DNA from 2 places in the Erythrobacter aureus genome. Region 2 is predicted to be linked to the other one. Evidence: predicted binding sites of a transcription regulator. Region 2 holds the regulator's gene; the other holds the start of a gene.
What was found. The regulator LexA, encoded in region 2, represses DNA repair genes until DNA is damaged. The targets are predictions, from matches to a motif close to GTTCCNCNCTTGTTCT.
Positions count from the first base shown of each region.

Region 1: DVR09_RS01280 (ribonucleoside-diphosphate reductase subunit alpha) is a predicted target of LexA. The motif match lies at 1,702-1,717, and genes of this name have one in related genera.

Region 1 is NZ_CP031357.1:261,137-265,557, forward strand. Features, by position in the region: gene DVR09_RS01280 (ribonucleoside-diphosphate reductase subunit alpha) at 1-1,650, opposite strand, end outside; gene DVR09_RS01285 (alpha/beta fold hydrolase) at 2,161-3,042, opposite strand; gene DVR09_RS01290 (PilZ domain-containing protein) at 3,249-3,584, shown strand; gene DVR09_RS01295 (PilZ domain-containing protein) at 3,706-4,068, shown strand; gene nadB (L-aspartate oxidase) at 4,112-4,421, opposite strand, start outside.
Region 2 is NZ_CP031357.1:2,072,610-2,077,030, forward strand. Features, by position in the region: gene trpD (anthranilate phosphoribosyltransferase) at 1-697, shown strand, start outside; gene trpC (indole-3-glycerol phosphate synthase TrpC) at 699-1,484, shown strand; gene lexA (transcriptional repressor LexA) at 1,632-2,321, shown strand; gene DVR09_RS10165 (ComEC/Rec2 family competence protein) at 2,337-4,421, opposite strand, start outside.

The sequences.
Region 1 (4,421 bases), 1.2 Mb from region 2:
GATCGAGTTCCAGACATTGGTCGAATTCTTGCTCTTCTTGTCGAGGATCTTCTCGAGATAGGGATTCTTGACGATGAACGAGCCCGACAGCGTCTTGTGCGTGTAGATATTGGCCGGGATCGGTTCGATGCAGGCACTGGTGCCGCCGCAGATGATGCTGATCGACGCGGTCGGCGCGATCGCCATCTTGCAACTGAAGCGCTCCATCGCGCCGGTTTCGGCGGCATCGGGGCATGGGCCGCGTTCCTGAGCGAGCACCAGCGAAGCCTCTTCGGCCTTGGCGCTGACATGTTTGAACATCTTGAGGTTCCACACCTTGGCCATCGGGCTTTCGAAGCCGATGCCCTTGGACTGGAGGAAGGAGTGGAAGCCCATCACGCCCATGCCGACGCTGCGTTCGCGCATGGCCGAATATTTCGCCCGGGCCATTTCGTCGGGTGCGCGATCGATATAGTCCTGCAGCACATTGTCGAGGAAGCGCATGACATCCTCGATGAAGGTCTTGTCCTCGTTCCATTCGTCCCATTTCTCGAGATTGAGCGAGGACAGGCAGCAGACCGCCGTGCGATCGTTGCCGAGATGGTCGATCCCGGTCGGCAGCGTGATTTCGGCGCACAGGTTCGAGGTCGAAACCTTAAGGCCCAGCTCGCGGTGATGCTTGGGCATCATCCGGTTCACCGTGTCCGAGAACACGATATAGGGCTCGCCGGTCGCAAGGCGGGTTTCGACCAGCTTCTGAAACAGCGAACGCGCGTCGACCGTCTTGCGGACCGAACCGTCCTTGGGGCTTAGAAGATCGAATTCCTCGCCGTTGCGAACCGCCTCCATGAAGGCGTCGGTCACCAGCACGCCGTGATGCAAGTTCAGCGCCTTGCGGTTGAAGTCGCCGCTCGGCTTGCGGATTTCGAGGAACTCCTCGATCTCGGGGTGCGAGACGTCGATGTAGCAGGCAGCCGAACCGCGGCGCAGCGAACCCTGGCTAATTGCCAGCGTAAGGCTGTCCATCACGCGGACGAAAGGAATGATGCCGCTGGTCTTGCCGTTGAGGCCCACGGGTTCGCCGATGCCGCGGACATTGCCCCAATAGGTGCCAATGCCGCCACCCTTCGAAGCCAGCCAGACATTCTCGTTCCAGGTATTGACGATCCCGTCGAGGCTGTCGGCCACGCTGTTGAGATAGCACGAAATCGGCAGGCCGCGCGTGGTGCCGCCATTCGACAGAACCGGCGTCGCCGGCATGAACCACAGCCTGGAAATATAATCGTAGAGGCGCTGCGCATGGTCCGCATCGTCGGCAAAATAATCCGCGACACGCGCGAACAGGTCCTGATATTTCTCACCCGGCAGCAGGTAGCGATCGGTTAGCGTTTCCTTGCCGAATTCGGTCAGCAGGGCGTCTCGGCTCTCGTCGATCTGCACGTCGAAACGCCGGTCGAGCACTTTCTTGCTGTCTTCCTTGGCGGCAGCTGCAGCCGCACTCGCCACAGCACCGGCCAGCGCCTCGCCCGCCGCTTCCTGGACGAGTTCTTCGCTGCCTTTGTCAATCTTGTCCATCGCAACCGCTTTCTTGCCGGTAGTGGGCTCCTCGACGGTGTCCTGCCTATCCAGATCCAGTGCCATCGCCGTATCGTCCCCGCTCTTGAAATCCATCGTCTGCCCCGCTGTCCGTATCATTCGCGTGCCTGATTCCAGGCCCCGCATGTTCCGCTTGTGTTCGAGTCGCCGGGGCATCGCCCTCGCCTACCAATTCCTTGCGGCTCCGGGGCAAAAACTTGTCCCTTTTTTCCCACAGGCCCGCTTGGTCGCGCCAATCTTCCAATATGGGAAGTCCGCCGCAAATCGCTAGGTCTTGTGGGTACCCCCAGCCGCTCTACCACTAGATACTGAATCAGCCGGGACTCCAGCGCAAGGGGGTTGGCGGCGATTTACCGCGGACACGCAGGGTCGGAGCATGGTGACTTATCTTGTTGCAACGCCGCGACGCGTGGACGAAGCTGGACTCGCGGCGAGCGCAAGGGCGAAAATGAATCCGGGAAAAAAATTTTGCGGGCAAAAATGATCGTGCCGGGTTGAGATTCGTTCGAATCCGGACGCGCAATTTTGGAATCCGGAAGCGGGTGTAGGCTGCCGCGCTCGGTCGCGGCTCGAAGACGAACCCACCTAGCCCGCATTCGCCTTTGCATGGTCGGCGATTGCATCGGCAAGCTCGTCGACCAGTTCGAGCGGGAGATCATGCCCCCATCCCGGGATCGTCTTCAGCTTCGCTCCGCGAATCGAGGCAGCGGTATCGCGGCCGCCTTCGCAAGGGACCTGTGGATCGTCCTCGCCATGCAGAACCAAAGTCGGCACGGAAATGGTTTCGAGCATGTCGCGCCGGTCGCCATCGGCGACGATGGCCGACAAATGCCGAGTCGGCCCTTCGGGATAGAAACTGCGCCGCACGCTCGCCCTGGTCCGTTCGCGCAGGCGTTCATCTGCGGTTGGATAGCCGGGCGAACCGATGGTGCGAGCGAGCATGATGCCATGTTCGACCAGCGCCTCTTCCTCGGTGGTTTTGGGCCGTGTGACCAGGGCCTTCAGCGCTTCGGGTTTCGCGGGCGGCAGCTTGGGATTGCCGGTGGACGAGAAAATCGAGGTGAGCGAGAGGCATTTGTCCGCGTGGCGCGAGGCGAAATGCTGCGCGATCATTCCCCCCATGCTCGCCCCGACGATATGGGCCTTGGCGATTCCCAGTGCGTCGAGCAGGCCCGCCCCGTCATCGGCCATATCGGCTAGCGTATAAGGCACTTTGGGCGTGAGGCCGATCTTGGACAGCAGAGTCATCTTGACGAGGCCGGGCGCCTTCACACCGTCGAACTTGTGACTGAGTCCGATATCGCGATTGTCGTAGCGAATGACACGAAAGCCGTGGTTGGCAAGCGCCTCCACCAGCTCGTCGGGCCATAATGTCAGTTGCGCGCCGAAGCCCATGATCAGCAATATCGGCGGATTGGCCTCGTCGCCATGGGCCTCGTAATGAATCTCGATTTCGTTCGCTGTCACCTTGGGCAAACCGCGTCTCCCTCTACCCGTTTCCCGCAAACTCACCGGAATTGCCGAGGATTGTCCATCGCGAAATCGGGAGAAGGGTAAAACTATGGTAACCGCCGGGTAAAAGCGCGCGCGAATATGTCGTTCGGATACAAGCGCGCCTGGCGTTCGCGGTCCATCTTGATTGCGGTCGCAAACCGACAGCAACAGGACACGCCATGGTCGATCGTAGACGCGAAGGGCGCACGCTCACACAGGAATTCGTGCGCATCACCATCGCCGGTATCGGCCTGCGCTGCGCCATGCGCAATCTATCGCCGTCCGGCTGCATGGTCGAATGCCCCGATCTCACACCCAGGATCGGCGCGCCGGTCGAGCTGGCGCTTCTGCCGGAATACATCGCTCAGGGCCAAGTCGCTTGGCAATTGGGCGAAAGCATCGGCATCTTTTTTCTCGAACCGATCGACGCCCATGTCGTCCGCCATTACGCATCCGATCAATGGTCGCCGCGCGGCGACTGGTCTTTCGGCGGATGGGCCTTGCCGAGAAGTTAGGTTCCATGCAGGAAATCCGTCTTTCCCGGCCGGATTTGACGCATTTTTACAATACGAAGGCTTGTGACCGGAGGACCCTGATAACCGGGCATAATGCTCGGGTCGCTGGGGTCATCAACAAATGGAACGGCGTAGGCACAAACGCTTCAATACGAATAAGGAAATTCTGGTCTCGGTGAACGATGCCGTGATGCGGGGCCGGATGCTGAACCTTTCGGATGACGGCTGCATGATCGCTTGCGACAGCAAGAGCGCATCGAGGGGCCGGAAAGTGACGGTCACGCTGATCGACAGGGTTTGTGTCGAAGGCGAGATCATATGGGCCAATAATCGCAGGATCGGCGTTACATTCTATCGCAAGCTCGATGCGGTGACCGTTCGCTATTTTCAAATCGACAATATCGCACTCGGCGACAGCCAGCCCCTTGCAGACCAATTCGGGCGCGATATGCCGCCGATGCGGCCCAACCGGGACTTGGATTGAGCCGGGCGACCGTGGCGGAGTCCACCGATGCCGCCGCCCACCCTCACGGGACGAGCACGGTGTCGCGCGCGACAGGGTCGGTCTGCGGATAATCCATGATGAAATGCAGCCCCCGGCTTTCGTGCCGCTTCAGCGCGCTCCTCACGATCAGGGCAGCGCATTCGAGCAGATTGCGTAGCTCGATCAGATCGGTGGTGACCCGGAAGCTGCCGTAATAGTCTTCCACTTCCTGCCGAAGCATCTCGATCCGATTGCCTGCGCGTTCGAGCCGCTTGGTCGTGCGCACGATGCCGACATAATTCCACATGAACCGCCGGATCTCGGTCCAGTTCTGCTTGATGACCACCTCTTCG
Region 2 (4,421 bases):
CCCGGTGGCAAAGCACGGCAATCGCGCGGCGAGCAGCAAATCGGGCGCGGCGGATACACTCGAAGTGCTTGGCCTCGACATGGAAGCTGCGGGGAAAAGCGCCGAGAAGACCTTGGCGGAACTCGGAATTTGTTTCCTCTTCGCCAAAAACCACCACCCTGCGATGGGGCGCATTCAACCCATTCGCCAGAAGCTCGGTGTGCGGACCATTTTCAATTTGATGGGTCCCTTGTCGAACCCCGCCGGGGTACGGCGGCAACTGATCGGCATCGCCCGCCCCGCCTATGTCCCTATCTATGCCGCCGCCAAGGCCAAGCTGGGGACCGAGCGGACCTTCATTGCCTCGGGCGACGAAGGCCTTGACGAACTGAGCCTGGCGGGCGGAAACGAACTGGCCGACGTGACGGGCAACGATTTCGAGATGCGCCGCGTCGTCGCCGTGCAGGCCAACCTGCCCCATTCACCCGTCGAAGCGATCCGCGGGGGCGAACCGGAGCATAACGCACGGGCGTTGGAGGCTCTTCTGTCGGGGACCCCCGGCCCCTATCGCGACGCCGTGTTGTTCAATGCCGCCGCGACGCTCATCGTCGCCGGGCGCACCGACGACTGGACCGAGGGCGCGGAAATCGCCGCCGAAGCGCTGGATTCGCGCAAGGCCAAGACGCTGCTCGAAAAATGGATCGCGATGGCCATCTGACATGAACAAGCTCGAAGAGATTTGCGCAACCAAGCGCGAGGAAGTCGCCGCGCGCAAGCGAGCCCGTTCGCGCGCCGATCTCGACGCGGCGGCGCTTGAACAATCGGCACCCCGTGGCTTCCGCTCGGCGCTGGCACGCGCGCAGCAGAGCGGTTTCGGCCTGATTGCCGAAATCAAGAAAGCATCACCCTCCAAAGGCCTAATCCGAAAGGATTTTCGGCCCGCCGAGCATGCGCGCGCCTATGCTGCGGGCGGAGCTGCCTGCCTGTCGGTGCTGACCGACGCCCCCTACTTTCAGGGTCACGAGGATTACCTCGTCGAAGCGCGCACAGCCTGCCCCCTTCCGGTCCTGCGCAAGGACTTCTTGGTCGATACGTGGCAAGTCGCCGAAGCACGCGCGATCGGTGCCGATGCGATTTTGATTATCGTCGCTGCGCTCGACGATAGTGCCATGCATGAAATCGAAGCAGCGGCATTCGATTACGGAATGGATGTGTTGGTCGAAGTCCACGATAGCGTCGAAATGGACCGCGCCGCCCGGCTGAAATCGCGCTTGATCGGTGTGAACAACCGCGACCTCAAGACCTTCGATACCGATCTTGCGACAACCGAAACGCTCGCCGCCCACGCCCCGGACGGCGCCCTGTTGGTCGGCGAGAGCGGGATCTCGATCCATTCCGATTGCGCCCGCCTCGCTCGTTCTGGCGTGCGCAGCTTCCTTGTCGGAGAAAGCCTGATGCGGCAGCCCGATGTCGAAGCGGCAACCCGCACCCTGCTTGGCGGCTGAAAGAGCGGGAGAGGAGCAAAGCGGGAACACCTGTTCCAGCGCAACTTGCTCCAAACCGGGGCTATTGCTTGACTTGTGGAAAGGGGTTGCTTACTTGTTCCGCATTCGTTCACGCGTTTGTGAACAGGCGACACGGGAGTTCGCACCATGCTGACCGCCAAGCAGCACGAATTGATCCGCTTCATCCAGCAAAAGCTGGAGGACACTGGTATTTCCCCCAGCTTCGAGGAAATGAAAGAGGCATTGGACCTCAAGAGCAAGTCGGGCGTCCACCGGCTTATCTCCGCGCTGGAAGAACGCGGTTTCATTCGTCGGCTGCCCAATCGGGCGCGGGCGCTCGAGGTTGTCAAACTGCCGGAAGACGCGGTTATGGGTTCTCCCAAGCCTGCTCCCGCGAACGATGCGGTCTCCACGGCGCTGACCGCGAAGGCGGGCGCTCCCGAGCCGGCCAACGATATTATCGACGTTCCGCTGCACGGCCGCATCGCCGCCGGCGCTCCGATCGAAGCGATCGAAGGCCAGTCGAGCATGCCGGTGCCTGCCGCGCTGCTCGGCCCTGGCGAACATTATGCGCTGGAAGTCTCGGGCGATTCGATGGTCGAGGCCGGTATTTTCGACGGCGATTTCGCGCTGATCAAACGCACCGACAATGCGCGTGACGGAGAGATCGTAGTCGCGCTGGTCGATAATGAGGAGGCCACGCTCAAATATCTGCGCCGCGATGCAGGTCGTGTCCGGCTCGATCCGGCCAATAGCGCTTATGAGGCGCAGATGTACGAACCACATCGGGTCCAGGTACAGGGTAAGCTGGCGGGGCTCTTGCGGCGCTACCACTGATGAACGCATTGGCGACTAGCGGACGGAAGCCCGCCACCAGCCATGTTCACCCTGGTCCTGCGCGACCGTCGCGACCTCCCGGGAAGAAAGATAAATCGCCGTCCCTCCTTCCCTCTGGAGGAAGAGGCGGTCTATCTTCAGCCATCGTGGGCGGCAGCTCCGTGGCAAATAGCGTTCGGCGATAACGATATCCGCTCTCTGGCAAGCCGCGGCCAGTGCGCGCTCCGCGACGAGGTCCCGGTTGCGCGCGACGAGGATCGTCCAGTTGCGAGGTTCTTGCTTAGGGGGCCCTCGCTTTACGGTCAGCGTGCAGAATTCCGCACTGCATCGGGCGTGAGGCCACTGGACCAGCGGTATCGGCTCCAGGTCACTTCCGGAAAGCTCAAGCAGATTCTGTCGTGCGTAGTTCGTCTTGCCATCGCGCAGGACCAGCACGTGTTCGGCCTCGTTCGCCACGCCGATATCCCGCCCATCGCGCGTGACGAGAATATCGGGCGCGGGTGCCGAAATCATAAGGAAGGCGGCCACCGCAACCGGCGCCAGTCCCCACAGGCGAACCCTGCCCTGCCATAGTGCCAACCACAACGCGCCGGCGAGATATAGGGTCAAAGTGCTCAACCCGATACGCGGAGCCAGTTTCACCGCGCCGGGCTGCTCCGAGAAGAAATGGGCAATGGCGAGCAGGAGATCGAGCGAATGTCCGACCAGCCACCATGCGGGGGCGCCCGCCCCGACAATATCCAGCAAGAGAGCCAATGCCACGAGGGGCATGGAAACGAATGTCACCAGAGGGATCGCGATCAGGTTTGCTGCCGCGCCATAGACCCCCGCCCGGTGGAAGTGGAACAGGACTATCGGCATGAGCGCAAGCTCGATCACGAGGCCGGTCAGGAATAGCGCCGATGCGCGCCGAGCGAGGCGGCGCAACCAGCTTTCTTCACGCGGTGCAAGGAAGTGGCGGATTGCCGGAACGTTGTGGAGGGAAACGATGGCGATAACCGCGGCGAAGCTCATCTGAAAGCTCGGTCCCACCAGCGATTCGGGCCATAGTGCGAGAACGGCGCCTGCCGCCACCGCCACCATCCGCATCGAAAGCGGTTCTCGCCCGAGCGCCAGCGCAACCAGGACGAGCAATGCCCCAATACAGCTCCGAACCGTCGGAACTTCGGCACCGGTCAGCAGCGTGTAACCAATGCCGGCAAGGGCAGCCGTACCGGCTGCCAGCAGCGGCAGCCGCACGCGCAAGGTCAGCCAGGGCCAAAGGGCGAGCAGTTTGAGAGCCAGCAGATAGGTTGCCGCAATGATCGCGCTGACATGCAACCCGCTGATCGAAAGCAGATGCGTCAGCCCGGCATCGCGCATGGCCTCTTCGTCCGCCTGGGGAATGGCGCCCCGATCTCCGCTGGCCAGCGTCGCTGCAATCGCGCCGGCCGTGGTGTCCTCGAGCCTATCGCGGACATGCCCCGAAAGGCCTCTCTGGATCGATGCGAGGGATGCCGCCGAATCCCGAGATGGCTCGATCAGCTCGATTTCGCCGACTGCCGATCCGGTCGCCGAAAGTCCCTCGAACCAGGCTCGTCTCGCGAAGTTGTAAGCACCCGGGACGATCGGCGGAGACGGGGGCATTAAACGGGCCGACAGGCGCACCCTCGCCCCCTCGCGCAGCGCCGCCCGGTCCTGCGTCCACGGTATGTTGATCCGGTATGCCACCGCCCGGCCGGTCTGGGAATCGCGAGCGGCAAGGATGAGCCTCACGCGATCTTCCGCAGGCTGTTCCTCGCGCTCGAGAATCCGCCCGTCGATCCGTTCGAAGCGCGGGTGCGGGATGGGTTCCGCTCCCACCATCGCCGAGCGCGCCCAGACCAGTGCGATCCCGGCGGCCAAGGCAATGCAGATCGAGACGATTGCGACCAAAGTGAAGCTGCGCTTCTCCTCGCCCCGCCATAGAGCGATCGCGCCGAGAGCGGTTCCCAGCGCCAGTCCGATCGCTGCCAGCCACTGCCACCGTGTTCCCAACTGGAACCACATACCTATTCCACCGGCAAAAGCCACGACGAGCCACGGCCCGCGATCGAAGCGAGCAGTTTCGAGAAAGGTCTC